DNA from 2 places in the Halopseudomonas sp. SMJS2 genome. Region 2 is predicted to be linked to the other one. Evidence: riboswitches for the same ligand, from Rfam matches in the RefSeq annotation. Region 2 holds a riboswitch; the other holds the start of a gene.
The links. Region 2 has a riboswitch for glycine ahead of QAO71_RS01065 (trimeric intracellular cation channel family protein). Riboswitches for the same ligand answer to the same signal wherever they lie in the genome.
Positions count from the first base shown of each region.

Region 1: linked by a shared signal. The riboswitch ahead of QAO71_RS13010 (D-amino acid dehydrogenase) and the one ahead of QAO71_RS01065 (trimeric intracellular cation channel family protein) in region 2 are both predicted to bind glycine.

Region 1 covers NZ_CP123445.1:2,754,679-2,770,670, reverse strand. Annotated here, with positions in the region: gene QAO71_RS13060 (pilin) at 1-150, shown strand, start outside; gene QAO71_RS13055 (serine hydrolase domain-containing protein) at 228-1,427, shown strand; gene QAO71_RS13050 (acyltransferase) at 1,424-2,473, shown strand; gene QAO71_RS13045 (type IV pilin protein) at 2,686-3,078, opposite strand; gene QAO71_RS13040 (PilC/PilY family type IV pilus protein) at 3,090-6,779, opposite strand; gene QAO71_RS13035 (PilX N-terminal domain-containing pilus assembly protein) at 6,800-7,390, opposite strand; gene QAO71_RS13030 (prepilin-type N-terminal cleavage/methylation domain-containing protein) at 7,625-8,155, opposite strand; gene pilV (type IV pilus modification protein PilV) at 8,152-8,661, opposite strand; gene QAO71_RS13020 (GspH/FimT family pseudopilin) at 8,658-9,146, opposite strand; gene QAO71_RS13015 (5'-nucleotidase C-terminal domain-containing protein) at 9,446-11,305, shown strand; gene QAO71_RS13010 (D-amino acid dehydrogenase) at 11,394-12,653, opposite strand; glycine riboswitch at 12,815-12,910, opposite strand; gene QAO71_RS13005 (substrate-binding domain-containing protein) at 13,031-14,209, opposite strand; gene QAO71_RS13000 (YtoQ family protein) at 14,545-14,985, shown strand; gene QAO71_RS12995 (glutathione S-transferase) at 15,009-15,992, opposite strand, start outside.
Region 2 covers NZ_CP123445.1:233,713-249,704, reverse strand. Annotated here, with positions in the region: gene ubiE (bifunctional demethylmenaquinone methyltransferase/2-methoxy-6-polyprenyl-1,4-benzoquinol methylase UbiE) at 1-296, shown strand, start outside; gene QAO71_RS01150 (SCP2 sterol-binding domain-containing protein) at 296-922, shown strand; gene ubiB (ubiquinone biosynthesis regulatory protein kinase UbiB) at 919-2,535, shown strand; gene hisI (phosphoribosyl-AMP cyclohydrolase) at 2,548-2,961, shown strand; gene QAO71_RS01135 (phosphoribosyl-ATP diphosphatase) at 2,954-3,286, shown strand; gene tatA (twin-arginine translocase TatA/TatE family subunit) at 3,308-3,538, shown strand; gene tatB (Sec-independent protein translocase protein TatB) at 3,545-3,931, shown strand; gene tatC (twin-arginine translocase subunit TatC) at 3,928-4,713, shown strand; gene QAO71_RS01115 (16S rRNA (uracil(1498)-N(3))-methyltransferase) at 4,710-5,417, shown strand; gene QAO71_RS01110 (helix-turn-helix domain-containing protein) at 5,450-5,962, opposite strand; gene QAO71_RS01105 (SDR family oxidoreductase) at 6,066-6,794, shown strand; gene QAO71_RS01100 (2-hydroxychromene-2-carboxylate isomerase) at 6,820-7,413, shown strand; gene QAO71_RS01095 (GlpM family protein) at 7,499-7,840, shown strand; gene dtd (D-aminoacyl-tRNA deacylase) at 7,843-8,280, opposite strand; gene pip (prolyl aminopeptidase) at 8,282-9,253, opposite strand; gene QAO71_RS01080 (NnrU family protein) at 9,298-9,879, opposite strand; gene QAO71_RS01075 (META domain-containing protein) at 9,900-10,856, opposite strand; gene QAO71_RS01070 (DUF924 family protein) at 10,906-11,442, opposite strand; glycine riboswitch at 11,558-11,646, shown strand; glycine riboswitch at 11,680-11,777, shown strand; gene QAO71_RS01065 (trimeric intracellular cation channel family protein) at 11,801-12,421, shown strand; gene QAO71_RS01060 (catalase) at 12,530-14,029, shown strand; gene QAO71_RS01055 (LrgB family protein) at 14,084-14,770, opposite strand; gene QAO71_RS01050 (CidA/LrgA family protein) at 14,767-15,120, opposite strand; gene ccoG (cytochrome c oxidase accessory protein CcoG) at 15,475-15,992, shown strand, end outside.

The DNA of each region.
Region 1 (15,992 bases), 1.1 Mb from region 2:
TCTACTATTGTAGCTACATTTGGCAACAATGCAGCAGCGACTTTGACCGAGGATACCCTGACTTGGACCCGTGATGAAAACGGTAGTTGGGAATGCGGTACTACTGTTGAAGCGCGCTATGCTCCCGCTGGTTGCCCCGCAGGTGCTTAATATCCGTTAGTTGGATATTAATTCTAGAACCCTGCCAGCTGGCGGGGTTCTTTTATTTGAGTATCCAAGGAATCAGGATGCTTTTTTTTATCCGGCTGTTTATAAAAGTCATAGCAGGCTCTTTATTACTGGGTGTCGCCGCATACTTCTGGATCGGCGATCGTCCCAAGGTACTACATACGCTTTACCCCGTATCGGCGGCGCTTGCAGTTCCGACTTTGGGCTGCTCCCCGAATGCACCTGAATGGATGGCCAGCTCCTCAAAATTTTCACTCTGGAATAACGCCTCTCCGGCAGGACAGCTGGCCTATATATCCGCAGATGGGGTTGTCCATGAGTGTCATTACGGCTGGTCCGGCACTCCGCTTGTGTCTTCGCCCGTAAACTCCCATACCCGCTTTCGCTACGCGAGCATGACCAAACTGTTGACAGCAGACTTGGTCCTGCGGGAAATTCAGGCAGGACGCCTGGCGTTGGATGATGTGCTGCTTGATCGGTTAAATGTGGCAGCAGAGCCACAGGATGAGCGCCTGGGTCAAATAACCGTAGAGCATCTGTTACGCCATAGCGCTGGTTTTGACCGGTTGAAGACAACGGACTCCATGGTGGTGCGGAACAGGAAACCTTGGTGTCCATACACAGCAGACCCGTTGAGTACGCTGCGGCTGGATTTCGCCCCAGGCAGCCGTTACGCTTATTCCAATCTCAATTATTGTTTGTTGGGCATGTTGCTGGAGCGTGGATCTGCTGAGTTACAGGATTTTCGCGCCCTGATGGAGCAGGAGTACGACCTGGCGGCGCGGGATATTCGGTTTGTTGATGGTCCTTATCTGGAAGATGAAGTGGCCTATGACTTTCGCCATTCCGGGTTCTATGGCGAAGATTACTGGCGTTATTTTGATTTCAAGGCGCTTTCCTCTGCTGCCGGGCTATCCGGTAGTGCCACGGCTCTGGCGGAGCTGCTGTCATCCTGGCGAACAGATGGCTGGTTTCCGGTGACTCAGGCTCCGGCAGAAGACGCATGCAGAGAAAATGTGTTCAGAGGTTGCTACGGCTATGGTGTCTTCTCTTATCAGCCGGCAGCAGAGCAATTGCGGATAAATGTTCAGCCCGGTCTGCTTTACGGAGCGCCCTCGCTGGCCATCATCGATGATCAGGGTGGTGTGACCGTATGGGTAGGGAGCGGAACCAGAGCATCCGGCAGCTCAACTGACGCCATGCTTGAGCAGCTGTATGCAGCATTGAATGCATACTACTCTGCCGCGGCCTCACCGTGAAACCCGTTGCCCGCGTGACATATAGCCCGGCGCTTGACGGGGTTCGCGCGCTGGCAGCGCTTGTTGTGGTGGTGCATCACGCTCGCGTGCCCGGTTCGCCCGGGGGCTTCTTCGGTGTCGATGTGTTTTTCGTATTATCCGGCTATCTGATTACCAGGTTGTTGATTGCTGAGTACGAGCGGGAAGAGGACCTGCGGCTGGCGCGCTTCCTCATGCGCCGCGTACGCCGGTTAGTGCCTGCGCTGTTGCTGATGCTGGCAGTCTATCTGCTGCTGGCACCTTGGGTTTTCCCGGATGTCATTTTCAGCAAGCATCTCCGTGACGCTATGTTGACCGCGTTTTATATCGTGAACTATGCCCCTCATCTCGGTGGATATGTTTCTGAGCTGGCTCATGTATGGAGCCTGGCGGTGGAAATGCACTTTTATCTTCTTTGGCCTATTGTGTTGCTGGGGTTGTTGCGCCTGCCTAGCTCGCTGGCGGTTGCAATCATCGCAATGCTTTATATATCTGCTACCGCGTGGCGCTGGTGGGGAGCAGAAAACTTCGCAACTCCTTGGGCCTTCTATGTGCGTACTGACACTCACTGTAGCGGTCTACTGCTTGGGTGTCTGCTGGGCTACTTGAATGTAACTATTCACCGCTACTGGGCGCTTGCTGGCTTATTGCTGTTAGCGTTTGCAATTACCTTCTTCAGCACCATGTGGATGCCCACCGTACGCTACGGCTTCACGATTGCTGAAATTGGAGCCGCTTTGTTACTGCTGGCCCAGCCGTCCTGGTTGGGCTGGGGTTTGCTGGCCTGGCTGGGACGCATGTCCTACGGGCTATACCTTTGGCACTACCCAGTCATGCGGGCTCTGCGCGACTGGGTAGGGAGTGAGCACTGGCTATTTATTCTGATCGTCGGCGGTGGGCTTGGTTTGCTGGGCGCCGTCATGAGTTATTACTTCGTCGAGCGTCGCTTTTATGTACCAGGCTTTGCCCGACTGCGGAGTAGCGCTCCGGCCCGTTCAGCCTCTCGTGAAGCTTCCATCCCGCCCTGAAAGCATTCCTCCGCTCTTCAGCACATCAACTCAACGCTGCGTGGGATAGGGGCGTCAGGCGCTAACAGAGGCCCACGCTAGATCGTTAGCTAAACCGCAAACGCCCGCGGATAATACCGGTGCCGTCAATGAGTCGTTGTCACAAAAATGGGAACCGGCGATGCGCCTGGACCTTGGCGCTCCGTTGCCCGACTTGACTATTTATCCAGCTATTATCTCCAGCAGTGTCCTAGCCCCTTACCCCCATTCACCTTTCTCTCGCCCTTGGTATCCAAGGTAAAGTTGCCGCAGTCGGTATCACTGAAAGTCGGTGTGGCGGTCAGAGTATATTCCGTACCGTCCCCGCTCACGCCAAGGTTGTATTTGCCGGTTTCTGACGTCTTGGTCCCGCCGTACAGCTCTGTTGCCGACTTAGCGTAGACATTATTCTGAACTCGATACCGCTCCTGCCGCGCTGCGGCTGTAGTCAATAACGCCTGGCCTTCAGCCCTGTTACCGCGGAGCACGTACTCGCGGTAACTGGGCAGGGCGATTGAGGCGAGAATGCCTACGATCACCACGACAATCACTACTTCTATCAGTGTGAAGCCCTTGCTGTTTCGCATCATTGGCTGACTCATTCTTCCTCTGCCTCCAGTGGCATGGTTTGCCAGCTATCGCGACCAGCAGGCTCTCCGGTAAAACTGATACCTACGCCGCCACTGATATCAATACCAATGCCGTCGTTTGTGACGGTAATCGGGGAGTCGGTCGAGAAGCCGCTGGGGGTCGTGCCGTCATCGGTGTCCTTGCGGTCGTGTACCCCGTCTCGGTTGAAGTCGAACATCGGGTGTTTGGTTCTGGCGCCGGTATGGGCATTGATCCCGTAGGCCCAATAGCCTGCACCATCCGCGCAGGGGTCTTCGTTGGGTGTCAGGGTGCTGAACAGCAGGGTGTCGCCGCGGGCGGACATCCTCTGGATCATCATCTCACCCTTTTTGCTCGAGCCGACTTCCAGATCGACGTACCAACCCCAGGTCTGGACTCGGCTGCTCAGGTCTTCCTCGGCCACGCTTGTACCGTCCTTATACCATCCAACGGGATTATCCGTGAGGTAACGCAGGGTCCAGCTCGTCGACCCGGTATCACCCGAGAAGCTGGTGACTTTCTCTTCCACAATGCGCTGCTGCTGCAGGTTGGCCCTGGTTAGGTTGCCGGGGCTGACCGATGTGGTAGCCTGGCCGCGCGTAAGCCTATCCCAGACGGCATAGACGCTGTGTGCCTTGGTGGTGTCCGGGGCAGCGTCGTCGGTCTCAAAGTATTTGCCGGTGCCGACAATTGCCAGATAACCCCGTCTTGTCGGATGTCTGACAAGCGAAGGTGGAGCCGTTATCGGCTGGATATTGCCGTTCGAGTAAGCCGCCTGATACAGGGGCTTGCCACCGTAGGAGACCTTGTAATCACCAGTGCTGACACCGGTTTGTTTTGAACGGGCGAAGGGGTCACCGTCTGTCGCGCTTACTGGCCTGGAGAGGTCGAACCGCCACAGATTCCCCTGGAGGTCACCAGCGTAAGCGTAATCCACAATCCCGTCGCCGTTGTTGTCCGCGCCACGGACTCCGGACAATCCGTTCGCTCCGCTTTCACCATTCTCTGCTACGACCTCCTTGATCAGGTTGCCATCGGCTATATCAATGATGAACAGTGAGGCGACGCCATCTGCACTCTCATACCCGTTGGCCTGGAGTACCGCCCATTCGCCGCTATGCAGCCTTACGATTTCCGGCTCAGGAAAGCTGTATCCCAGATTCTCGTAATCCGGGCTGGCGTCCGTGATTTCCCACAGCAGCTTGACGCCGCTGCCGTCTGTACCCGGCTCGGTGATATCCAGCGCGAAGACCGACTTGCCTCCCGCACGGAGGGTGCCAACGAGTACTGTGCGCCATTCGTTGTTGATGTATACATCTCGGACAATGGGTGAGCCGTCCACGAAGAACCGGTGGCCGCCGCCGGCGTAAGTCTGACCGGCCAGCTTGGGCATATGCTGCAGTACCGCTGACGGAACGAATGCAAACACTTCTGCACCCGTATCTGCGGAAAGGGCATGCAACATGCCGTCGTTGGCGCCCACATAAATGAGCTCCCGTCTGTTGGGGCTCTCGGCACTTGTAGAATATTTTTGCTGGAATCGCAGGTAGTCGCCGGGGTTACCGTCAATCTTGTCCGCTAGATAGGGCAGATAGGCGGGGGTGCCTACGACCGCAGGTTGAGAATTGATAATGTCGCCCAGCAGTGAGGTCCTGCGCCTGAATTGATTGCTCGCAGAGCCCTCGGCCGCGCGGCTACCTTTGATGTATGCCACACGATCTGCCCCGCGGCTGTCTGTGGAGCTGCCGAGGCTATCGGGGTTTCTGTCGAAGATGGTCTTGAGCGTGTTGCTCAGATTGTTGTAGGTGAACTCTCTGAGGTCGGTTGTGCCGGTATCGCCTGCCATGTAGATGTTCCGTGTCCCCTGGGTGTTCATCACGTCGCTAGCGGACCAGCCCAGGGTGCGCGAGTGGGTGCCGTCCGGCAGGCGCGTGATGATCGCCTGCTTCACGTCACCCGACCAGTCTTCGCTGTTGTACTCGGGAAAGTAGGCTTTGGTTTTGGTGGTGAAGCTGAGCGGCTGGTCCGGTTCGTTGTCGATGGTGGACGGCGCCGACCCAGCCGCCGCGGCTGTGGCGGTACGCTCTGCAATACGATTAATAATGTCATTGAAGGCCTGGATCATGTCTTCCGGTCGGTCGACGCTGAAGAACTCGCCCCGCGAGTTGATGGCTGCGTGCCAAAGGTCATATACGTTGTTGCCACTGTCTGCCGCTGCGGCTGGCCACGAGCGGCTGCCATTTACGAGGTTCTCGTATCCGCCACTGAAAGTATCGCCTTCCCAGGTCAACCCGTTTTGGGTAAGACTCTGACTGAGGCCCAGACCCATGGTGTAATTCACCATATGCTGCCAGGTAGCGGGGTTATTGCGAGGGTCCCAGTTCTCGTTAGGGCCTTTGAAAGGCATATAAGGTTTTACGTCATTGTCCAGGTTGGGGCGGAGGTCCGTTGCCCAGTAGTGCATGGCAAGGTCAGCCAGTGTGTTGGTGGTGCTGTCGCCATAGGGGCGCCTGGATGACGTGTAGTTGCCTATGCCGGGCAATGAGAAACTGCTGTGGTCCGCACGCAAGGTGCCGCTCGGATCGCCATTCGCACCATTCCACATACCATCAGACATCATGACGTGGAAAGAAGGACGACAGGAATATTCGGGTGACTGCACCGTTGAGCCTCTGCCACCTGCTGATGTCATGGGGTTGGGATTGTATGCCCACGCATCGTTCGTGCGGAGAAACTTGCCCGCGTCGTCCAGAGCTTTTCTCAGGGGCGTGCTGGTGCTGAAATCCACATTGGCAAGCCATTTGAAGAAGTTACCTTTATGTCGGTCAGTAAAGGTGCGGAAATAGTTGTTCTCGCAGTTGCTGTCGTTAAGCTGGCACCTGTCGAGGTCCTGCCATGTAAAACGGATGGATGACGGTAGATCGTTAAATGCAAGGTTAGCAGCCGTCAGGGTTGCCAGCGCGCGAGTGCGGTAGAACGAATACCAGATTGCAAAGTTCTGGCGCTCGCTCGTATTGACATCTACCTTTCGATAGCAGCTGTCATTATCAATGCTGTTATCGCAGCCGCTGCGGGATTCGTCGTAAACGTAGTAGTAGGCAGGAACTCCGGTTCGTGTGCGGTTGCTGCTCCAGGTGTTGAAATCACTTGCAGGGTTTTCCGCAAGGTTGTAAACATGACCCGTTGAGCCGCGATAGTCGGTTGTGCTGTTGTAGCTATAGTTCGGGCTGCTGTTGATATCCCAGTTCCAGGCGACACGATAACTATTGCTGAGATTGACGGAGCCATGGGAAGTTTGGTACCCGTTATGGTAAGCGTTCGTAAAGCTCGTAGTATAGCCAGAGGCGGCCGGGGTTCCATCATTGTTCAGCTTGACCGGTAAGCGATAGGTCACCTCAGGGTTGTAATAAAGCGGGTTGAACGTCGACGACTTGGCCCTGCGGCTGTTACGTAGCGCGTTCTGGCTACTGTTGGCATTGTTGATACCGATATTGTCCGGGGCGAATGCCCAGCGCATGCTTCCTGAACTATCCAAGGTGAATATCAGATTCGGGGCTACTGACTCAACGAGCATGAGGGGTTGCTGGCTGACAGCAGCCTGGGTCAGTCCTGCATGGCAGATCAGAGAGAAGGCGCTTGCACTGATCAGCACCTTCATAATAGGAGAGGCCGGCTTCATGTCGTCATCCTTGATTCGAATTAGTTGTAGATACGATAAATAGTTGAGCGCAGGCGCACTACGCCATCTCCGTGCGTGGCCTGGCTGTTGATCTCATATCGGAAGGTGCCGACCCCCATCATCATGTTGCCATACTCGGGGTTCTCGCTTTCACCGGCATTTGCTCCGCCGGGTGCTGGTATAGCATACCAATTGATGCTCTCGTCGAACTCGGTGGTGTCATCCGGCGCGTATCGCTTTCTCTTGGCGGCGTCGGTGAAGTCCTGCTGAAACCTGGGATCCTCCAGAAGCAAACATGGATCCTTGAAGTCGGTATTTGCACAGGTAGCGGTGGCGTTCAGCGGCCGTAGGGCCGTCGCCAGACTGTATTCCCCTGGAATTTTGACCTTGGTGCCGATTGTTCGATACTGGCCATCGGTCAGGCCTGCCTCTGCTGCGTTGAACAGCCTTTTATGATCGATGAGGTTGCTGGTGATACGTGAATCCAGAGCAACTTCTCGCATGCTTGTCACTGCGAGAGTGGTGATGATCAACAGGAAAACCAGAGCAACAAGAAGGACGGCCCCGTTCTGTCTGTTAGGGGAGAAAGAACCTTTTTTTTGATTTTTCATTTGGCCAGGTTCCTCAATGCAATTGTATTTTCGGTTGAAAAATAGAGGGCGCGGTCCGGGGCGACGGCCCCGCTTTCGGAATACCATTTATCGCGCCAAGCGCTGTATATTCGACTGTTGTCGTCGGTAAGGTTTTCCGAGCGGCTTTTCAGTAGCGCTGCGTAACGGACAGAGCGTATACGCTCATTGGTAGCCGGCACGTCGGTGAACTTCTGGGTTTCCCTGGTGAGATCATCACTGACCCCAAACATGAGTTTTATATCCATCATGTTGTTGATCAGCGGCACGCCATTGCAATGCAGCGAGTTGCCCGAGATTGTCAGCTCTACCGTAACGGGGGGGGGCGTCAGCTTGATACGGGTCTGCCAAGCCAGGGACTACTTCGCCAGAGCAAACAGTGAGCTGGGGAAGAGACGGCTGATACCGAATGCATATGCGTTGGTCTTCCACATCAAAATTGATGACTTCGCCGGCAGCGAACGAGCAATTTGCTGATGCGTTGGGGGCGGCACGAAATGCGTTCTCGAAGCCGTAATCCGCGCTGGCTTGGTAGCCTGTGCGATATAGTTCTTCTTCAAAAAGCATGAGCGCGTAACGAGCATTTTCCAGATTATCGGACTGGCCTTGCTGAAAGGCATAGTTTCTCTTGTTGTCGATATATACCTGGGTAATACCAAGAATAAGCAGCGTGCTAAGTAACAAGGCGACCAGCAGCTCGATCAGGGAGAGCCCGCGGTGCCGATCTATTAGGGAGTTCGCTTTCATATTTGGCTCCTGAACGTAAATGTACAGAGGCTATTCTCGACATCGCCCGCTGTAAGGCAGCCTTCGCCAGTTGCATTCCATGCCAGACGAATTTCCACGGCGGCGCCGTTGTTGTCGCATACGCCCGGCTCATTGGAGATACACGAGACGAAGTTTTCGCCAAGGGAGTCGGCTCCCGGCAGTAGAGTGCGTGCCTTGGTAGCCCAGCAGGCTACTTGGGTTTCCATCAATTTGTTCTCTATGTTGAGACAGGCATCGCTAGTGCTGGCCGGTAGCGAGTCGAACAGGGGCGAGCCATCGGTGCTCAGGAGACTGCTGGGCGTGGCGCGTATAATTTCGAGAAGCTCATTTGCCAGCATGGCTGCCTGGGTGCGCTCCACTGAGTCTTGGGTGTACTGGATCGCCTTGCCCTGCATCGCGACCATGCCCAAGATGCCTACAGCCGTCAGTAGGATGGTTATCAGTACTTCAAGAAGGCTGAAACCGCCGGATCTTGCATGTGTCATAACGTGCAGCTCCCCAGATTGGCGCCGTTGGCTTTCTTGCCCTTGTTATGCAGGGTGGTAGTGCCGCTGCCGGCAATGGTTACGAGCCTTGCGTTATCGACGTTACCGTCGCCGCAGAGCACTGCTTCGAAGCCGGGCACGGTGGTAGTGCCATTAGGGCGGTAGCCGGCGGTGGTGGCGCTGACGTCGAGACTGATGATGGTGGGATCAAAGGATGACGTCCGCAGTAAATCGCCATGCACGCTTGAAGCGAACACTTCAATTTCGCCTTTGCTGGGATCGATGACAACGAAAGTATCTATCTTGCGGATCACTGCTTCACTACGGGCGAACTGAAACAGTGCGTTGAGGGTTTCTGCCTGGGCTTCAGTGCGGTTATCTCTTATGAGTGTGGTGAAGCTTGGCACTGCGATAAGAGCGACGACGGCCAGGATAGTTAGTATCACCATCAACTCTATTAGCGTAAATCCCTTATAACGATTCATCCAGAATCCTCCTTCTAGTGCCTGCACTATATGCTGGCCAGATGGCAAGGCGGTGGCCATGGCGATGACCGGTCATTTTTTATGGATGAAGTGTCTTGCAGAGCGAAGGGATACCTTACGGGGCGTGAGGCGCTGTCTCATCCTGAAGCGAAAAATAGCTTTCGCCGAAAGCACTTCTGCAACGACACCGTTCTAGGTCATAGTCACCGACCTGTAATCAATTGTTTTTTTGTCGTCATTGCTGCGTCACGCTGGGCCCATAGTTTGTACGGGAATCCACCTCTCATGGACGCCCCGTCATGCCCAGTATGCAATGGAAAAGCTTCAGCCTCCTGGCAACCTGTATCGCCCTGGCCGCCTGTAACAGCGACAGTGACTCATCCTCCGATAACGCAGACAGCGGCCAGCCGCTGGTGCTGAATATTGCCCATATCAACGACCATCATTCCAATCTGGAGCCACTCGAGCTGACACTGCAGTTGGATGGTCAGCCTACGACGGTCGAGGTGGGGGGCTTTCCGCGGATAACCCGTTTGTTCAACGAGGCGGAAGCCGAGCACGCGAATCTGCTCAAGTTGCACGCCGGCGATGCCGTTACCGGCACCCTGTATTACACCTTCTACGAAGGTCGGGCGGATGCCGAGCTGATGAACACGGTGTGCTTTGACGCCTTTGCCCTGGGTAACCACGAGTTTGACGATGGCGACGCCCAACTGAAAGCGTTCTTGGATCATCTGGCCGATGGCAGCTGTAACACCCCCGCACTGGCGGCCAACGTCAAGCCCGCGGTGGGCACGCCATTGGCCCCATCAGCGGTGGATGACTACATCAAGGCACATGTGGTGACCGAGGTGGATGGTGTCCAGGTGGGCATCGTCGGTATCGATATTGCCGGCAAGACGCAGAATTCATCCCGCCCGTTGCCCACCACGGTATTCGAAGACGAGGTCACTGCCGCCCAGCGCAGCATCGACGAGCTGCAGGAGCAGGGCGTCGAGCATATCGTGCTGCTCACGCATCAGGGCTATCAGAACGATGTCGACATGGCCGCCCGGTTGAGTGGTGTAGACGTGATCATCGGCGGTGATTCCCATACGCTGGTGGGGGATTTCCGTAATCTGGGCTTGCAGGGGCCGGAAGACACGCCGCTGGCTTATCCGACTGTGGTGACCAACCGCGATGGTGAATTGGTCTGTATCGGGCAGGCCTGGGAATACACCAAGGTATTTGGTTTGATGAACGTCAGCTTCAATGCCGAAGGTGCAGTGGAAAGCTGCGACGGTCAGGCGTCACTGGTTATCGGCGACGAGTTCCAGCGCGATGACGCGCCCTTGAACGAGACGGAGACAGCGGCGCTGCTCCAAGTGCTGGACGAGCTGCCGGAAGTGGCGGTGGTCCAGCCGGACCCGGATGCCCAGAGTATCCTCGACGGCTATCAGGCTCAGCTGGACGTGGCCCGGCAGGAGCAGATCGGTTCTGCCGAGGTTTCTTTCTGCCTGGTGCGAGTGCCAGGGACTACCCGCAGCGGTGGGGTTCCTGGTTGTGAGCTGGCAGATCAGTTAGCACAGGGCAGCGACGCGGCGCAATTGGTGGCCGAGGCCTTCCTTGAAGCCAGCAAGCGGGCCGACTTCTCGCTGCAGAACGCCGGTGGTGTGAGAACACCCATGGCGGCAGGTGTCATTACCTTTGATACTGCCGCCACCATGCTGCCGTTCACCAACGTGCTGGTTGAGCTGGATGTGACCGGTGCGGAGACGGTTGCCGTCCTAGAAGATGCGGTGTGGAGTCATGTGGAAAATGGCGGTGGCGATGGTTCGCACCCCTACGCCGCAGCGCTGCGCTGGGATCTCGACATGTCGCAGCCACGCGGTAGCCGCTTCAGCAACGTCGAAGTGAAAGGTGCGGATGGCCTGTGGGCACCCATCAACCCGACCCAGACCTACGTTATGGTCACCAATGATTTTCTTGGTGAAGGGCGCGATGGGTATCTCACCCTGGGCGAGGTGACCGCAGATGGCCGGTCGATCAACACCGGCTTGTTATACACGCAGAGCCTGGTGGATTACCTGAAGGCCCGTCCCTCGGTTGGCACCATCCCGCGGGACGAATATTCCCATCAGCGGGTGATTACTGTCAGCGGCACTGAGCTGACTTATTGATACGGTAATCGGCCCGGGCAGCGCTAGCAGCTAACCCCTATAGAAAGCGACAGCGAGACCACACCAGTCTCGCTGTCTTGCCCCGGGCTTACGCGTGAGCCGGCTGCGGGGAAGCAGCCTTCGCGTTACTCCCCAACGCCTGCTCCACGACCCCACCAATCATATCCGCCGTAACAGCGCTCAGCGTCCAACCCAAATGGCCATGGCCGGTGTTGTAGAACACGCAGGGCGACTTGCCGCGCCCGACCTTGGGCATCATGTTTGGCATCATCGGCCGTAAGCCGGCCCAGGGCACGACGCTGCGGGTGTTGACGCCGGGAAAGCACTCATTCACCCAATCCACCAGCGGACGAATGCGGTCGGCGCGGATGTCACGGTTGTAGCCATTGAACTCGGCGGTGCCGGCCACGCGGAAGCGGTCATTGCCCAGGCGGCTGGTGACCAGTTTGGTTTCATCGTCGAGCAAGCTGACGGTGGGTGCTGAGGCGCGGCTAATCTCGTCGGTGAGGTTGACGGTGATGGAGTAGCCTTTGACCGGGTAGATGTTTACCCGGTCGCCCAACTGGGCGGCCAGGTCGCGGCTGGCGGTGCCGGCGCAGACCACTACACCGTCAAAATGCTGTGTCTCATCGCCAGCATTGCTGCCCGTGGTCACGCTGGCGCGCTTGCCATCGGTGGTGACCGCTTTCACGTCCTGGTTGTAAAGGCAGCGCACGCCGAGCCGATCGATAGCCGCCGCCAGGCCGTTGGTGAACTTGTGGATGTCGCCAGTGGAGTCGCATTCGGTGAAGTAACCGCCGTAATACTGGCCGGCCAGGGTGGGCTCGATGCTGCGCATTTCCTCCGGTGTTACGCTGCGGCGGGGTAGGCCCCCTTTGGCTAGCAACTGGGATACCCGTCCAGCGTGGTCGAAACCTGCCTTGTCGCGGTAAATGTGCAGGATGCCTTTTTTCTTCAGGTCGAAGTCGATGCCTTCCGCTTCAGCCCAGGCAAACAGATGCTCACGCGCGGCCACTGCCAGGCGTGCGGTTTCGATGGTGTTCTGGTTGTAGCTGGGGATCGAGGCGATGAATTCGGCGAACCAGGAAAGCTTGTGCCAGCTGGGCTTGGGGTTGACCAGTAGCGGCGCATCGCTCTTGAGCATCCATTTCAGGCCCTTGACGATGGTCGACCAGTGGTTCCAGACCTCGGCATTGGAGGCCGACAGCTGGCCGCCATTGGCGAAGGATGTTTCCATGGCGGCGTAGCGGTGTTTTTCGAACAGGGTAACGGCGAAGCCGCGTTTGCTCAGGGCGTAGGCGGTGGTGATACCGGTGATCCCGCCACCAACGACAGCGATTGTTTTCATTGTTGTAGCTCCAGTAACGTCAGGGGATTGAGGCCCGTGCGCACCATGCGCGGCGAGCGCCCCCTCTGTTCTGGACCTGAGAGTTTCACGGCGGCGCCAATGCGCTGCCGCTTGCTCCTTCGGTGCGCCCGACGACGTAACGGGCGGCTCTTCAGAGTTTACCGGTGATAGCGGTCCGTTTGCCTGAGAGTTTCCGGGGCGGTTGCTCCTTCGGCGCTGCGGCGGATCAAGCCGGCAGTCTCTCCCGATATCACATTGACCCGCCCCGGGTGCGCAATCTGGCGACGCGGTGCGGAGTCATGGGCGCTACATTGCCAGAAAATGCAATCGTTGTAACCCTGATTATGCGCGGTTCTGCCAACTTGATGCCGGGCGGCTCAGTACACCCAGAGTTCCACGCGCCGGTTCTTGTTTCGGCCATCGTCATGGGTGTTGGCGGCTACCGGCAGGTCATCGCCGATGCCCATAACGTCCTTGACGAAGATGCCTTGGCCGGCCAGCGCGGCGCTGACCGTTCTGGCTCGCAGGCGCGACAGTAGTTCGGCGCCTCTGCTTCTCGGGTCGCTAAAGCCTACCAGGACCACCTTGTACTCGGTCTTGTTTTCAGTCTGCAGATACTCGAGCAGGCGGTCGATGTCCTGCCAGGCCTTGTTATCCAGTCGGGCGCTGTCTTCACTGAAGCGGATGTTGACCGACAGGCGGTGCGCTTCTTCGGCCAGTTTGCGGTAGTCGTCCGGCATATAGGGCTGCGGCGCGATCTGAGCGGCTGTGATGTTCTGGCCGACAAAGCCCACCTGGTCCACGATATCCTGCCCTGCTTTGCTCTGGGTGAAGGCAATTAACCCCAGTGCCAGCGGGTTGGTTTCTTCGGGGCTGATATACATATATAGCCGGCGGGCCAGCGGATAATCCTCTGTGGCTACCAGCGCTTTGCTGGGGTACATGGGGCGGGAGTCACCAGCGGTGATGGACAGCGCCTTGGCTTCCTGTATATAGGCCAGGCCAACAAAGCCGACAGCATTGCGATCACTGCTGACGGCCCGGGACAGGTCTGCGTTGGATTCGTAGCGGTGGGCATCTGCGAGCAGATCCACCTGATTGGGTTTCAGCACTAGGTCCCGGAAGGTCTCCCAGGTCCCGGAGTTACCGTCCCTGGCGTGTACCCTGATTTTACCCTGGCGCCCGCCGAGCTGCGCCCAATCGGAGACCTGGCCGGAAAATATCCGGGCAATCTGTTCGATATTGAGGCTGTCGAGCGGGTTTTCCGGGTGCATGATGACCGCCAGGCCATCCAGGCCGATCACCTGCTCTGCTTCCTTGCTGAGCATGTTTCCGGCATTTTTCAGTGCTGTGACTTCACTGTCCTTGATCGGTCGGGACGATGCTGCGATCTGCCCTGTGCGGTCGATCAGCCCGGTAAAGCCCGTGGTAGAGCCATGTGCGTTCAGACTGATTTCGATCAATTCGCCCTGAGCGCTGACGGCGGTGATGCGGTGTTCCTGCGGTTCGGCATCGAGCTGTATATCAATATCCGTAGCGCCTGACTCTTTCAACATGCCTTCAACTAACAGGGGTGCCAACTGAGCGCCTATGGTGTTGGAGCCATTAATCTGTAGTTGCAGTGGTGCGGCGATGCTTGGAAAAGAAAGGCAGACAAGCCCGGCAAGCGATAACTTTACTAATCGGGCTCGCAGCCCTGAGGTGGTTTTCAACGTGTAACTCCCTGTAATGGCGGAACAGCCCTCCACTGGATGGAGGTTTGCTGATAGATGATGCCCTGCGTCTGTTAAGAAATTTTTGCGCCATGCGAATAATGGATTCACAAGCAGGCCGCTGTTTTGCCTTTGCCGGTGCCTCTGGTATGGTCGGGCCTTTTGCTAGCGGAGGCTCCATGTCCTTTTACGTTTATCTTTCCGGCGAAATTCATACCGATTGGCGCGATGAGATTCAGCGCGGCGCTGAGGCCAAGGGCCTGGATGTCGTTTTCACTTCGGCAGTGACCAATCACGACGCCAGCGACGCGGCGGGTGACCATCTGGGTGCGGAAGACAATGCCTTCTGGCGCGACCACAAATCAGCCAAGGTCAACGCCATCCGCACCAAGACTTTGATCGAGCAGAGCGATCTGGTGGTGGTGCGCTTTGGAGATAAGTACAAGCAGTGGAATGCCGCCTTCGATGCCGGTTACTGCGCTGCGCTGGGTACACCCTACGTCACCCTGCATGCCGAGGATATTGTCCACCCGCTGAAAGAAGTTGATGCTGCGGCGATGGCCTGGGCGACGACTACGGAGCAGGTGGTTGATATTCTGGCTTATGTGTTGAAAGGCTGAAAGTCATCGGCAAACGGGGCAGCTTACTGCCCCGATTCTGTCTGGCGTTTCAGTTTGTTATTCCGCCGCTGTAACCGAACGGACAACGGAGTGGCGAGAGCATGGATCTGCGCGTCGTTAAGTATCGCAGTTATCCCCGCGCGATGATCGCCAGTGAGTTCGCCATAGAAATCATGGGCGCGCTGCCACATCCATAGGTTATACGGAAACACCAGTCGCTCTTCCTCCATGTCACCCAGCCGATAGCGAAGCGTGCCGATAGCGCGGGGAATATCCTCGGCGTCGGGGTTGGCCTCGGTCCATTCTTTCAGTTGCCGAGCGGTTTCCAGCAGTACGGGTACCTGTTCATCGAACATCCGGTTGATGATGGACAATAGCGTTTCCGGTACCTGATCATCCGGCAGAAAGCCGCCGTCATGGCTGCTTGCATCCGGACTGATCATGCGCTCAACCCAGCGCGCTACCTGCGGCGCGCGCTCGCGCATCAAGCGTCCGGAAGCAGGGTCGCGATAGAGGTGGGCATACAGGGGGCCAATCAGGCCGAAGTCGCCGATGCAGGGCTGATCGCCGAGTAGATAGTCATGATCGCTGAAGTGGATGTTCAGTTCATCGAGCAGCGACAGATAACTTTGCTCGATGGCGGCGCGGGAATGATCGGTGATGCCCAGACGGGGTAGGGCGCCGGCAAAGGGGCCGGATGCCTCCAGTCCAGCGGCATATTGCTCTTTTGCGCTGGCGCTGGGCAGGCGAGTGCGACCGAATTCCTGAATGGCAAACTCGCGGTTTTCTTCGATCTTCCAGCGATAGAGCATGGCGGGATTAACCAGCCATTCATCACCGTAGATTTCCAGCAGCAGCGCAACCAGCCGCTGACAAGGACCGGTTGGGTACACGGACCTGTTCGGGAAATGATGTTCCAGATGGTCGATGATTTCGGTGGAGTCCTGGATTACCTGGTCATCCGGCGTCACCAGCACCGGAATATAACGCACCCCGGTTCGGGGAAT
Region 2 (15,992 bases):
CTTCCATGCTGCGTGTGCTCAAGCCCGGCGGGCGCCTGCTGGTGCTGGAGTTCTCCAAACCGGAGAACGAGCTGCTGTCCAAGGCCTACGATCAATATTCCTTCACCATGCTACCGCTGATCGGCCGCATGGTGACCGGCGATCCGGAAAGCTATCGCTATCTGGCCGAATCGATCCGTATGCATCCGGACCAGGAAACCCTCAAGGGCATGATGGAAACCGCTGGTTTCGCCCGGGTGACGTACCACAACATGACCGGTGGCATCGTGGCCCTGCACCGGGGCATCAAACCCTGATGCTGTTGAGCACCGCCCTGCTGGCCGGTGTCGAGCGCAGTCTTGCACTGGCCATCGATCAGGACCCGCTGACCGCCCAGCGACTGGCGGCCCTGGAGGGGCGCGCTATCCTGTTGTGCGTACGCCAGCCCGACCTGCAGCTGTACCTGTTGCCGGGGCACGGCGGAGTTCGCCTGGCGCAGCATTATGAGTATGACGTCGACTGCACCCTCAGCGCCCCGGCGAGCCTGCTGGCCCGCCTGGCGCTGAGCAGCAACCGCCAGCAACTGCTGCTGTCACCCGAGCTGGAACTGACCGGGGATACCCAGGTGCTGGTGCAGCTGCAGAACATTTTCAACGACCTGCAGATCGATGGAGAGGCTGCCCTGGCCCGCTGGCTGGGCCCCGTTGCCGCGCATGCCCTCGGCAATCTGGCGCGCGGCAGTCGGAACTGGCTCGGTACCACCCGGCAGAGCCTGCAACGCGCGGTCGGTGAATACCTCACTGAAGAGGGCCGGCAACTGGTCGGCCGCGCTGAAGCCGACGCCGCCGCTGCGTCGATCCATGAATTGCGCCTGCAGCTGGACCGGCTGGACGCGCGCATACGCCGCCTTGAGCTGCCTGAAACGGGACCTGACGACGCATGAACCTGACCGCTTTTCTGCGCCTGTTTCGCATTCTGCTGGTGTTTACCCGCTACCGCCTGGATCAGTTGATCCAGCCACTGCCGCTACCCTGGTATGGCCGGCTGATGCTGTTCGGGCCATGGAAGCTGTATCCGGCACCCCGGGACCTGAGCCGCGGCCTACGCCTGCGCCTGGCCCTGGAAAGCCTGGGCCCGGTGTTCATCAAGTTCGGCCAGATCCTGTCGACCCGCCGCGATCTGCTGCCCGACGACATCGCCATCGAATTGGCCTTCCTGCAGGACAAGGTACCGCCCTTCCCCTCCGATGAGGCACGCCAGCGTATCGAAGAACAGCTGGGCATGCCGATCGAAGCGGTATTCGCCGAGTTTTCCGATACGCCACTGGCCTCGGCTTCCGTCGCCCAGGTACATACCGCCCTGCTGCATGACGGCAGCGACGTAGTCGTCAAGGTCGTGCGCCCGGGGATCGAAGACGTCATCCATCAGGATATCCAATGGCTGTACCTGGCGGCGCGCACCCTGGAGCGCGTTTCCCGCGAGGGGCGGCGGCTGCGTCCGGTGGAAGTGGTACGCGATTACGAGCAGACCATCTTCGACGAGCTGGACCTGTATCGCGAGGCGGCCAACGCCTCGCTGCTGCGGCGCAACTTCCTCGGCTCGCCGGTACTCTATGTGCCGACCATCTATTGGGACTGGTGCCGCCACAAGGTACTGGTCATGGAGCGCATCAGCGGCATCCCGGTGACCGACATCGACGCCCTGCGCGCCCAGGGCACGGACATGAAGAAGCTGGCCGAACGCGGCGTCGAAGTGTTCTTCTCCCAGGTGTTCCGTGACAGCTTCTTCCACGCGGACATGCACCCGGGCAATATCTTCGTCTCCCGCCATCAACCGCAGGAACCGCAGTACATCGCTATCGACTTCGGCATCGTCGGCAGCCTGACGCCGGAGGACCAGACCTATCTGGCGCGCAACCTGATGGCCTTCTTCAAGCGCGACTACCGCCGCGTGGCGCAGCTGCACATCGACTCCGGCTGGGTGCCGCCGGAGACCCGGATCAACGAATTCGAGGCCGCCATCCGCAGCGTCTGTGAACCTATCTTCGAGCGTCCATTGAAGGACATCTCCTTCGGCCAGTTGCTGCTGCGCCTGTTCCAGACCGCCCGGCGCTTCAACATGGAAGTGCAACCGCAATTGGTGCTACTGCAGAAAACCCTGCTTAATATCGAGGGGCTGGGGCGCCAGCTGTACCCCGATCTGGATCTGTGGAGCACCGGCAAACCCTATCTTGAGCGCTGGATGCGTGAGCGCGCTGGTCCGCGGCATCAACTGCAGAACCTGCGACAGCACCTGGAGCGCATCCCGCCGCTGCTAGAAACCACCCACCGGGCGCTGGACAATATCGCCCAACGGGATCACCATGCCCCCGCCGGCCGTCACAGCGATGCTCTCGCCCTGCGGGTGATCGGTGTGGTGTTGGTGGCACTGGGCGCCAACGGTCTGGGTACGGACATAAACCTGTGGACCGAGGCCCAGCCGATGTACTGGCTGTTACTGGCCGCCGGGAGCTGGCTGGTATTGCGGCGCGACGGCAACAACCCGAAACGACTCTGACGACCAACCGATATGACCGATACCCGAACCGATACCGACTGGCTGGACTGCATCAAATGGGACGCCGACGGCCTGATCCCTGCCATCGCCCAGGACGCCGCCAGCGGCCGTGTACTCATGGTCGCCTGGATGAACCGCGAAGCGCTGCAACTCACCGCAGCGGAAGGCCGCGCCGTCTACTGGTCCCGCTCCCGGCGCAAGCTGTGGCGCAAGGGTGAAGAGTCGAGCCATATACAAGTGCTGCATGAGCTGCGCCTGGATTGCGACAACGACGTGATCATCATGCAGGTCGAGCAACGCGGCGGCATTGCCTGCCACACCGGTCGGGAAAGCTGCTTCTACAAGGTTTTCAGGGATGGTCACTGGCAGGATAGCGATCCTGTCATCAAAAACCCGGAACATATCTATGAGCACAAGCATGAATGACACTCTGGCGCGTCTGGCCGAGGTGCTGGAGCAGCGCAAACAAGCAGCAGCGGACAGCTCCTATGTCGCCAGCCTGCATGCCAAGGGTCTGAACAAGATCCTGGAAAAGGTCGGCGAGGAATGCACCGAAACCCTGCTGGCGGCCAAGGATTGTCAGCACAGCGCGGACAAAAGCGAGCTGATTTATGAAACCGCCGATCTGTGGTTTCATAGCCTGGTCATGCTCAGTCATCTGGGCCTGGGCCCGGATGATGTACTGCAAGAACTGGAACGGCGTTTTGACTTGTCCGGCCTGGCCGAAAAAGCAGCGCGCACACACGAATAGGGCTTTGCCCTGGAGGTTGAGATGGGTTTTGGTGGAATCAGTGTCTGGCAACTGGCGATCGTCCTGCTGATCGTCATCCTGTTATTCGGCACCAAGCGATTGAAAGGCATCGGCTCGGACGTCGGCGAGGCCATCAAGGGCTTTCGCAAGTCAATGAATGATGACGACAAGCCCGCCGTGGAAGACAAGCAGGGCGAAACGCTGGATGTCCAGGCCGAGAAGAAAACGGAATCCACACCCCACAAGGACTGACGGTCCATGTTCGATATCGGTTTTCTGGAAATGCTGGTGGTGGCGATCGTCGCCCTGCTGGTGCTCGGCCCCGAGCGCCTGCCCGGTGCGGTGCGCATGGCCGGCCTGTACCTGGGGCGGATCAAGCGCAGCCTGGCGGATGTACGCAGCCAGGTAGAGCGCGAGCTGGGGGCTGACGAAATACGCCAGACCCTGCATAACGAAAAGATCATGGCCGATCTGGCGAAGAAGAAGCCGGGTGAGTCCAACGTCAAACGTAACATCACTGCGACAGCTGACGAGACCAGGCCCGAGCCGCCCGAGGTCGACACCCCGGCACCGGCCGAGCCCACTCCACCGGTTGCCGTTACGGCTGCCAGCCCCACTGACGATGATCCGACTGCACCCAAATGAGTAAAAAGTCCCCGATCCAGACCAACCTCGGCGAGATGCCGCTGGTCGCGCACCTGACCGAACTGCGTTCGCGCCTGCTGCGCATCGTGTTGATCTGGATGTTGATCTTCGCCGGCCTGTTCTACTTCGCCAACGACCTCTACACCTTCATCTCCGAGCCGCTGCGGGCCTACCTGCCCGAAGGCACCAGCATGATCGCCACGGATGTGGCCTCGCCCTTCCTGACGCCGTTCAAGCTGGCGCTGATCAGCGCGTTATTCCTGGCCATGCCCTTTGTCCTGCATCAAATCTGGGGGTTCATCGCGCCCGGTCTGTACAAGCATGAGAAGCGCATCGCCCTGCCGCTGCTGGCATCGAGCATCATCCTGTTCTATGCCGGCATGGCGTTCGCCTACTTCGTGGTGTTCCCCCTGGTGTTCGGCTTCTTCACCAGCGCCGCCCCCGAAGGGGTGACGGTAATGACCGACATCAACAGCTACCTCGACTTCGTCATGACGCTGTTCCTGGCGTTCGGTCTGTCCTTCGAGATTCCGGTGGCCACGGTCCTGCTGGTGTTGTCCGGCGCGGTTGACGTCGCCAAGCTCAAGCAGATTCGGCCCTATGTGGTGGTCGGCTGTTTCGTCATCGGCATGGTGCTGACCCCGCCGGACATCATCTCCCAGACGCTGCTGGCCGGCCCCATGTGGTTACTCTATGAGGTCGGAATCCTGTTCGCCGGGCTGCTCAAACCGGTGACCCGCACGACCGAAGCCGAAACCGAAGACGACACCCCCTCCGCATGAACCTGTTGCTGCTTGAGGAGCAGGATTTCATTGCTCCGCAGCAGGTGCGGCTGAGCGGCCGGCGCCTGCAGCATATGCTGGAGATCCAGCAGGTAGCCGTCGGCGACAGCTTGCGGGTCGGGGAAGTAAACGGCCTGATGGGCAAAGGCACCGTGCTAGCGCTGGACCAGCAGCAGGCCGAGCTGCAGATCAACCTGACCCAGCCACCGCCCGCCAAGCTGCCCCTGACTCTATTGCTGGCCATGCCGCGCCCCAAGATGTTCCGCCGCATCCTGCAGCACTGCGCCACACTCGGCGTGGCCGAGATCATCCTGCTGAACAGCTATCGGGTGGAAAAGAGCTTCTGGCAGACGCCCTTCCTGCAGCCTGAGGTGATTCGGGAGAATCTGTTGCTGGGCCTGGAGCAGGCGCGCGATACGGTGCTGCCCAGCGTGCGCATCGAGAAACGCTTCAAGCCTTTTGTCGAAGACCAGCTCCCGGCGTTGGTAGCCGGGACCACGGGACTGGTAGCCCACCCCGGCGACTTTCCCGCCTGCCCAAGGGCGCTGGCTGGCCCGGTTACCCTGGCCATCGGCCCGGAAGGCGGCTGGATCCCCTACGAAGTGGACAAGCTCTGCGCCGCCGGCTTGCAGCCGGTACAGCTGGGTGAACGTATCCTGCGGGTAGAAACCGCCGTGACCGCACTGCTTGCCCGGCTGTTCTGATCTGACCAGCTAGGAACCAAGCAGCGCTTGTATCAGCGGTCCTGATTCCCCGACTGGCGCGCCAGCCTCGGGGGAATGAGCTCGCCAGTCGCATCCTGCCAGCCCTCTCCCACCTCGATCTGCACATCCCGCGCCGCTACCGGCTCACCACATTCGGAACAGACCGTCACCGGTCGCATGACCTGGCCGCAGCCCTTGTGGATATGGCGGATCGGTGCGCCCCGCTCGTCGGCCATGTGCCGGTCACCCCAGCTGACCAGCGCCAGCATCACCGAATGCAGTTCCAGCCCGCGCTCGGTCAACCGGTACTCTTCGCGCAGCGGTCGCTGCTGATAGGGCACCTTGGCCAAGACCCCATACTCGACCAGCTTCTTCAGGCGATCGGCCAATACGTGCCGGGTGACCCCAAGGCGCTTTTCGAACTCATCGAAACGGCGAACGCCGAGAAAGCAGTCGCGCAGCACCAGCAAGGTCCAGCGGTCACCGACCACCGCCAGGGTGCGGGACAATGAACAGGGCTGCTGGTCCAACTCTTCCCAACGCATACTCGACTCCTCGTTCGTACAGGGCCACAGGATAGCTTGACAAGTTCCAAAAAGAAACTGACTATCTAATCAGTTCCAAAAAAGAACCGATAAGGAGTACCCCATGTCCAGACCACCCGTTGCCGTTGTCATCGGCGCCGGCGATGCCACCGGCGGGGCCATTGCCCGGCGCTTCGCCCGTGAAGGTTTCACCCTGTGCGTCACCCGCCGCCAGGCCGATAAACTTGAGCCACTGGTCAGCGATATCGCAGCGGCCGGCGGCGCCGCCCATGCCTTTGGTTGCGATGCCCGCAGTGAAGAACAGATGGTCGCGCTGTTCAGCGATATCGAGCGGGACATAGGTCCCATCGAGGTGGTGGTGTTCAATATCGGTGCCAACGTACGATTCTCGATTACCGAAACCACCGAACGGGTGTACCGCAAGGTCTGGGAAATGGCGGCGCTGTCGGGCTTCCTCACCGGCCGCGAAGCGGCCAAGGCAATGTTGCCCCGCGCTCGCGGAACCATCATTTTCACCGGTGCCACCGCCTCGCTGCGGGGCGGCAATGGTTTCAGTGCCTTCGCCGGCGCCAAGTTCGCGCTGCGCGCCCTGGCCCAGAGCATGGCGCGCGAACTCGGGCCGCAGGGCATTCATGTCGCCCATCCGATCATCGACGGAGCCATCGACACCGCGTTTATCCGCGACAACTTTCCCGAGCGCTACGCGTTGAAAGACCAGGGCGGCATTCTCGACCCGGAGCACATCGCCGAACAGTACTGGCAACTGCATTGCCAGCCACGGGACTGCTGGACCCATGAACTGGATCTGCGGCCCTGGATGGAAACCTTCTGACCCCCACCACCACAGGACAAGGCACATGAACAAGAAAGTCGAATTCTATTTTGATGTAGGCAGCCCTGCCAGTTACCTGGCCTGGACCCAGATCGCCAGCCTGGCGCAGCGCCACGATGCCGAACTGGCATACAAGCCGATGCTGCTGGGCGGGGTGTTCAAGGCCACCGGCAATAGCTCCCCAGCGACCGTGCCGGCGAAGGGGCGTTATACCCGCGAGGATTTTCAACGTTACGCGCGGCGCTATGCTGTGCCGTTCCAGCACAATCCGTTCTTCCCGATCAACACCATGCAGCTGATGCGCGGCGCGGCCGCCTACCTGGGTACCGATCGCTTCGTCCCGTACGTCAATACGGTGTTCCAGGCCATCTGGGTCGATCAACAGGATATGGGCAACCCCGAGGTGGTCGCCGCCGTACTGGGTCGCCACGGTTTTGATATGGCTGAACTACAGCAGAAGATCAATGATCCGGTGGTGAAAGACCAGCTGCGGCAGATCACCGAAGAGGCCATCGAACGGGGCGTCTTCGGTGCGCCGACCTTCTTTGTCGGGAACGAAATGTTCTTCGGTCAGGATCGGCTGGAATTCGTGGAGGAAGCGTTGAACCGAGCTCAGTGATCGCAAGTTGATGTGGGAGCGGCCTTGACTTGATAACCTGCCGGGCATAGCGTGAGCAGCGCATCGGCCCGGTATGGACTTCATGATTTCACTTGCATTCAAGGCGCTGCTCGGCGCACTGGCGGTTCTGCTCATTGCGCTGCTGGCGCGCTCCAAGAGTTTCTATATCGCCGGACTGGTGCCGCTGTTTCCCACCTTTGCGGTGATCGCCCACTACATTATCGGCAGCGCCCGCCCGGCGGCGGACCTGCGTACCACAGCCATCTTCGGCTTATGGTCGCTGTTGCCCTACGCCATCTATCTTGCGGTGATCGCCTGGGGTGCCGGCAAGCTGCCGCTGCCTGCCATCCTGCTGTTGGCGATGCTCGCCTGGGGCGTGGCCGCGACCCTGCTGATCATGCTGTGGGTGCGGTTCCAGCCAAGCTGAGGTCAGGTTTCCAGCAGCAGGGTCACTGGCCCATCATTGACCAGATGCACCTGCATGTCCGCACCGAACCGCCCGGTAGCCACCTGTGACCATTGTTCGCCCGCCCGCTGCAGCAGGTAATCGAACAATTCGGCAGCCTGCTGCGGTGGCGCCGCGGTGGAGAATCCCGGGCGCAGCCCCTTGCGCGTATCGGCCGCCAGGGTGAACTGGGATACCAGCAACAATCCGCCCTGTACGTCCTGCACCGAGCAATTCATGCGCCCCTCGGCATCACTGAACACGCGATAGTTGAGCAACTTGTGCAACAGCCGGTCGGCACTGGCCCGATCATCCTGCGGCTCGATGCCAACCAGCACCAGCAAGCCCTGATCGATGGCGCCGACAATCTCGCCCGCCACCTCCACCCGGGCCTGGCTGACCCGCTGCAACAGCCCCTTCATGCTATTCCGCCTCCGGCGCCAGCTTCAGCAGTTGCCGGGCCATGCTCTGGGTAGCGCGCACCAGGGCATCGGCAATACCCGGCTCGGAAGCCGCGTGACCCGCATCGCGGATGATCTGCAATTCGCTGCCGGGCCAACGCTGATGCAGCGCGTGGGCATTATCCAGCGGACAGACCATGTCGTAGCGACCATGGACGATGATGCCGGGGATATGTGCAATCTTCGGCATATTGCGCAGTAGCTGATCCGGTTCAAGGAAAGACTGGTTGATGAAGTAGTGGCACTCAATCCGCGCCATGGCCAGCGCGCGCCGCGACTCGGTAAAGCGGTCGACCAGCTGGGCACTGGGCCGCAGGGTGGCGCAGCAACCTTCCCAGCCGGACCAGGCCCGGGCGGCATGCATCTGGCAGATTTCATCGTCCCCGGTCAGGCGTCGGTAGTAGGCGGCTACCATGTCATCGCGCTCCGCCTCCGGGATCAACGCCTGGTAGTTCTCCCAGTAATCGGGAAAGATGCGGCTGGCGCCTTCCTGATAGAACCAGTGGATATCCTCGTCGCGGCACAGGAAGATCCCGCGCAGAATCATGCCCAGCACCCGGTCAGGATGCGCCTGGGCATAGGCCAGGGCGAGGGTCGAACCCCAGGAACCGCCGAACAGCACCCACTTGTCGATCCCCAGGTGGATGCGCAGCGCCTCCATATCCTCGATCAGCGCGGCGGTGGTGTTGTTTTCCAGGCTGGCGTGGGGCGTGGAACGGCCGGCACCACGCTGATCGAAGGTGATGATGCGGTAGATCGACGGATCGAAGAAGCGTCGGCTCAGGTTGTCGCAGCCACCACCCGGCCCACCATGAATGAACACCACCGGCAGCCCGTCTTCCTGACCACTCTCGTCGACATAGAGCACATGGGGCGCTTCGACCGCCAGATCATGACGGGCGAAGGGCTTTATCTCCGGATACAGCAGTTGCATGGTTCGTACTCCCGGGTTGGCGGCCAGGCCGCATCAGGTAAGGCTCAGCCGCCGAAGGGGCGGACACCGATCAGCGCGCCGTGCAACCACATGGCAAAGACCACCCAGGCGACCAACCCGACCACAATGGCAATCAGGTCCCGACTGAAGCCGACCGCCGGATAGCTCACGCCGGCCAGACGATCACGCCGGCGCAAGACCACATACAGCGCTACCGCCCAGGCGAGGAAACCACCAAACAGCAGCAGGTCGGCCAGCGTGCCATTGGCGATCAGGTGGGCGATGGCCCAGAACTTGACGCCCAGCAGCATGGGATGCCCGACCCGGGTCTTGATATGAGTTCCGGGAATATAGGTGGCCGCCAGCAGGATGAAGGCCGGAACCGTCAGTAGCGCAGCAAGATGGCGGGTCCACATGGGCGACAGCCACAGCCAGGTCGGCGACAACCGTGCCTGCCCGTAGCCCCAGATGATCAGCAGCAGCCCCACCAGCGAAACAACAGCATAGAATCCCTTCCAGGCCAGCAAGCCGCGCCGGTCGATCTGCGCGACCCGCCAGTCAGCAGCAAACAGACGAGTCGAATGTATCCCGAGAAACAGCACCAAACCCAATATCAACGCCAGCATGTATATCTCCTTGATTATTATCAGTGTTCCAGGCGGGCCTTGAGCGAACCTTCAGCCGAGCGCAGCAGCAAGGCACCGGTATCGTCGAAATCAAAGCCCTGCAGGCTCTGCAGATTGCGCAGCACCCGTTGCTCCTGTTCCATCAGCGAAGGCGCGCAGGCCATGCGGGTGGTGGCCGGCTGATTGATGGTCAGGCTTTCACCGGTCAGCTGGTATTCTCCCATGAAGTTGTTGCAGGAGGCACGGCCATTCACCTGGCCGTTACGCCAGAAATTCAGGGTCACACGGGAGCGGTCGATAATGCCACCGCCATTGATGTCCTCCACTACCCACTCGCCGCCCTGCAGCAGCCGCGCCGGATCACCACCGCAGCCGTTCAGGGTAACGCCGTCCACCTGCACGCTGACCTGCTGCGGATAGGGCATTCCGCTCATGGTGTCACGGCACAGCTGATCGCTGGCCTGCAAGCGGATCGGTGGGTTGCCGCTGGTCACCACCTCGCCGGCGGTCTCGTCCGCCATATAGGGCTGGGCCGGTGATTCACCTTCGTTGAGGCGGTTCAGGGTCAATTGGCCACCCTCCAACGTCACCGACCAGAAGGGTTCGTTGCCGGCGGCGCGGTAAGGTTCAATGATGCTGTCACTCGGCGCGCACAGTGGGTAGTCGTCACCACGCAACACCAGCCAGGCTTGCTGACCCTTGAACCACAGGCTGGTCTCCGGCTCACCCGCAGCCACATAACGCGCACCGGAAGCGCTGATCGCCCGGCTCAGGGCGAATTGCTCATCACCGACCGTCAGCAGCAGGTCATCATCGCCCTTGGCGGAAATCGGCAGGCGCCCGCAATTCAGCTCGGCGGTAAAAGGCTCACCACCACCGATCCGGGGCACGGTGGTATCCGGCGCCGAGGTGCTGCAACCGGCCAGCGTGGTCAGGGCAGCGGCAAGCACGGCCGATGGCAGGATCTTGGTATGCATGGTCAGACTCCTCGAATATGGATCGATACGGCAATAAGGTATCCCGGGCTCAGAATGAGGAACCCGGCTGGGTCAGAAATTGCAATTCTTCCTCGGTGGAGGCTCGTCCCAACACGCGGTTACGATGCGGATAGCGACCGAAGCGCCGCAGGATATCCCGGTGCTGCAGTTCGAAGTCCAGACTGGATTCCATACCGGGTGTGTCAAACAGCATGACCGCCCGCTCATGGACCACCAGCGACTCACTGTGCATGAATGGCATATACAGGAAGCTGCGCTGTATCACCGGCAGGGCCAGATCGGCGCCGGCGGCAATAGCCTCCTGGGCCAGCACCAGCGCCATCCCGTCATGGGCGAAAGAATCGGGTTGGTCACGGTGGATGTTGCGCGAGAACTGGTCAAGCAGAATGATCTCGGCCAGCCGCCCCTCGGGCGTGGCGCGCCATTCCCATAGCTCGCCTCTGGCGGCCTGCCGATGCAGTTCACCGAAACGTTGCTCGATCAGTTGGTCCAGTTGCGCATCTTTCTTCCACCACATCGCCGGCTTGAGCTGATCAAACCAGAAATCGAGAATCTGCTGGTGCATTGGTCCCTCCGCTTGCTGCTGGGGAAAACAGACTCAGTGTAACCAATCTGCCGGCCCGGCGCCGGCGACACAATGAAGCAGTCAGCAATAGCAAAGCCAGGCGCTTGCTGTATAATCGCCGGTCGCAGGAGAGAGGGGCCCCAGGCCCCCGCCGAAGGCGCAAACTCCCATAATCGCTCAGGTACCCATTACTGCGAATCACAGGACACCCGATACTGCCCAGCGCAGCGGGTGACCGCACAGCCAGCTGGAGAGAGGTTGCCAAGGCAACCCACCGAAGGGGCAAGCAGTCCATGACTGCGTAAACTCTCAGGTAAAAGGACAGGGGGAGAGGCGTCACAGCTTGCAGGAGTTCTGTGTGCTTCTCTACATCTATCTGATCGCCATCACTGCCGAAGCCATGTCCGGCGCCCTGGCTGCCGGCCGCCGCAACATGGACATGTTCGGTGTCGCCTTCATAGCCTTCATCACTGCTCTGGGCGGCGGCACGGTCCGCGACATGCTGCTGGGCAACTACCCAGTCACTTGGACTCAGCATCCGGAGTACATCTACCTGACCATCTCCGCTGGCCTGCTGACCGTGCTGATCGCCCGTTTCATGCACCGGTTGCACAGCCTATTCCTGATCCTCGATGCCATGGGGCTGATCGCCTTCACCGTGATCGGCTGCAACGTCGCTCTGCGGCTCGATTACCCCACCCCGGTCGTGATCATGGCCGGCATCACCACGGGTATTTTCGGCGGCATTCTGCGCGACCTGCTGTGCAATCGCACACCCATGGTGCTGCGCAAGGAGCTGTATGCCAGCGTTTCACTGGCGGTGGCGATTCTCTATCTGGTGTTGCGTCACTGGGGCATCAACCATGACGTGAACCTGCTGGCCTCCTTCAGCTTCGGCCTGGCAGTGCGGCTGGCGGCAATTCGCTGGTCGCTGGCACTGCCGGTGTTTTCCTACGCGCCGGGGCGCTGGAACGACTGATTATCGAGTCGGCACCTGGCAAGGCTGCCTATTCCTCCGTATGGTCTACATTGAGAGCTGAAGCCATGCGAGAGAGCTTCGCCAGATGCCTGATAAGGAGGACGCCCCGTGAGTGATTCAAACAGTAAAACGCCAACCGGCTCGACCATGAGTACCGGCGCACCGGCACCCAGCGATCGCAATTCTCTGACCATTGGCGCCAATGGCCCGATCATGCTCCATGATGTGCACTTTCTGGAGCAGATGGCCCATTTCAACCGTGAGAAGGTGCCTGAGCGCCAACCCCATGCCAAGGGCGCCGGCGCCTTCGGTGTGTTCGAAACCACCGAAGATGTGTCCGCCTACACCAAGGCGGCGCTGTTCCAGAAAGGTAGCCAGACCGAGATGCTGGCGCGCTTCTCCACCGTTGCCGGTGAGATGGGCAGCCCGGATACCTGGCGCGACGTGCGCGGCTTTTCGTTGAAGTTCTATACCGACGAAGGCAACTACGACCTGGTCGGTAACAACACGCCGATCTTCTTCGTGCGTGACCCGATGAAATTCCCCCACTTCATCCGCAGCCAGAAACGCCTGCCCGACTCCGGCCTGCGCGACAACCACATGCAGTGGGACTTCTGGACCAACAACCCCGAATCGGCGCATCAGGTAACCTACCTGATGGGGCCGCGCGGCCTGCCGCGCACCTGGCGCCACATGAACGGCTACGGCTCCCATACCTTCATGTGGGTCAATGCCGCCGGTGAGCGCTTCTGGGTCAAGTACCACTTCCATACCGAGCAGGGCATGGAGTTCTTCAATAACGCCGAAGCCGCCGACATGGCGGGGATCGATGCGGACTATCACCGCCGCGATCTGTTCGAGGCCATTGCCCGTGGCGAGTATCCCAGCTGGATCATGTCAGTGCAGGTCATGCCCTATGCCGACGCCGCCACCTACCGCTTCAACCCCTTCGATCTGACCAAGATCTGGTCGCATAAGGATTACCCGCTGATCAAGGTCGGCAAGATGACCCTGACCCGCAACCCGGTGAATTTCTTTGCCGAGATCGAGCAGGCGGCCTTCTCGCCTGGCAATACGGTCCCGGGTATCGGCCTGTCCCCGGACAAGATGCTGCTGGGCCGCGCCTTCGCCTACAACGACGCGCAGCGCAACCGCATCGGCACCAACTTCCATCAGTTGCCAGTGAACCGCCCCAAGGTGCCGGTCAACACTTACATGTTCGATGGTCAGATGACCTACGAGCACAGCGGCAACGCACCGGTGTACGCACCCAACAGCAGCGATCGCAGCTGGGCGGACAGTACCGGCAAGATGGAGGATGGCTGGGAAGCGGACGGCGATATGGTGCGCAGCGCCTACGAACTGCACTCCGAGGATGATGACTTCGGCCAGCCGGGCACGCTGGTGCGTGAAGTGTTCAACGATGAGGAACGCACCAAACTGGTCGACCAGGTAGCCGGCAGCCTGCTCGGTGGTGTGCGCAGCCCGGTGCTGGAGCGCGCCTTCGAGTACTGGCGCAACATTGATGCGGAGGTAGGACGGCGTATCGAAGAGAAGGTGCGGGCCCACTCGGCACCCGAGCCGGTGCCAGGCATGGGCGAATCCTGATCTGAAGTCCTGCGGATAATGCGGGGCCTGCGCAATGCAGGCCCCGCATTGCATTCAGCCCACGAACCAGGGCAGCAGCAACGCCGTCGCCAACCCCAGCAGACTCATCCCCAACGCCGCAAAGGCAGCACATTCGCCACCTTCGCGCAGCGCATGCGCCGTGCCGATGGCATGGGCATTCATGCCCAGGGTCAGCCCCCGCGCGGCGGGCGAGTCAACCCGTGCCAGACGCAGCAACGGCGGCGCCATCACGGTGCCGATCACCCCGGTCAGCATCACCAGCGCTGCGGTCATCGCCGCATCACCCCCGGCCTGCTCGGACAACAGCATGGCAATCGGCATGGTCACCGACTTGGGTGCCAGCGACATCAGCGTGACGAAGGGCGCGCCCAGCAGCCAGCCAAGCAGCAGGGTCAGCACCACAATCAGCACGCCACCGACCAGCAGGGTGATCAGGATCGGCCACAGCAACATGCGGATGCGCTGACGCTGCTGATACAGCGGCACCGCCAGCGCCACGGTCGCCGGGCCGAGCAACAGGGCGATCGGCTCCGCGGCTTCGCGGTAGATGAGGTAATCGATATCCAGCAGCAGGAGCATCGCGATCACCAGCATCAGCGTCACGATTACCGGCTGCAGCAGCAGCGAACCAGTGCGTCGCTGCACCCAGAGCGCCACCTGATAGGCCGCTATGGTCAACATCGGCGCAAACACCGGGATGGTTACCAGCAGGGCGATCATTGGCGGCTCTCCTGACGGCGGATCAGCCATTGCAACAGCCAGCCACAGAACGGCACGGCTACCAGCAGCGAGCCAACCAGCGCCAGCGCGATGGGCAACCAGTCCGCCAGCAGACGATCATGACTGAGCATGATGCCCGACGCCGGCACCACCAGCAGCAGCGGCAGATAGCCAAGCAGTGCGGACGCGGTCCGCTGCAGCGACTCCGGTACCTCGCCGAGGAAGGCCAGGCCCAGCACCAGCAACACCATGCCGATAATCGGCCCCGGCAGCGCCGGCACCAGAAAATGACTGATCACCGCACCCGCCACCTGCAGCGCCATCAACCACAGCAGAGCACCCAGATTCATGCCCACCCCCTTTCACGGGGACCAGACCCGCCCCGTACGCACTTGTTTTGCTGGAAATACATGCAGCGACAGCCCCATGGCAAATTGGATTCGACCGCGCACTATGCAACATCAATTAACAAATGAACAGGCTCAGTTGCCGTGCTGAAAACCGTATCAGTGCCCTGCCATGAACGGCTAATCGTGCCATTAATCCCCGCCTCGTCATAACAGAGCGGCCTGCGACAATGCGTCACCCCCTAACGACGCGGCTTTGCTGCTGATACGGTTTTTTATCGAAAACCTGAGCCTGTTTCATATCAGACCCAATCACGATCATGTCACCAGCCTGATTCATGACTGATGGGGTAGACCATGGGTGAACGTATTCCCGTCGAGATCATCGACGCCACCATTGCACGCAACACACCCGCCCAGCTCGGCGGGCCGATCCATACACGCAGCTTCGAAGGGTACTACCGGCGGCTGCGCCTGCTCGGCGCCGGCCTGCTGTTCCTGCTGTTCTTCGGCACGGCCTGGCTGAACTGGCACCAGCGCCAAGCCGTGCTGTGGGATCTAGCCAGCCGCAAGTTCCATATCTTCGGCGCGACCTTCTGGCCCCAGGACCTGATCCTGCTGTCGGCGATCCTGATCATTGCCGCCTTCGGCCTGTTCTTCATCACGGTGGTCGCCGGACGCATCTGGTGCGGCTATACCTGCCCGCAGAGCGTATGGACCTGGGTCTTCATGTGGGCGGAGAAAGTCACCGAAGGCGATCGCCATCAGCGCGTGCGTCTCGATGCTGCGCCCTGGTCACTGAGCAAACTGCTGCGACGCGGTGCCAAGCACGCCATCTGGCTGGGCGTGAGCCTGGCCACGGCGCTCACCTTCGT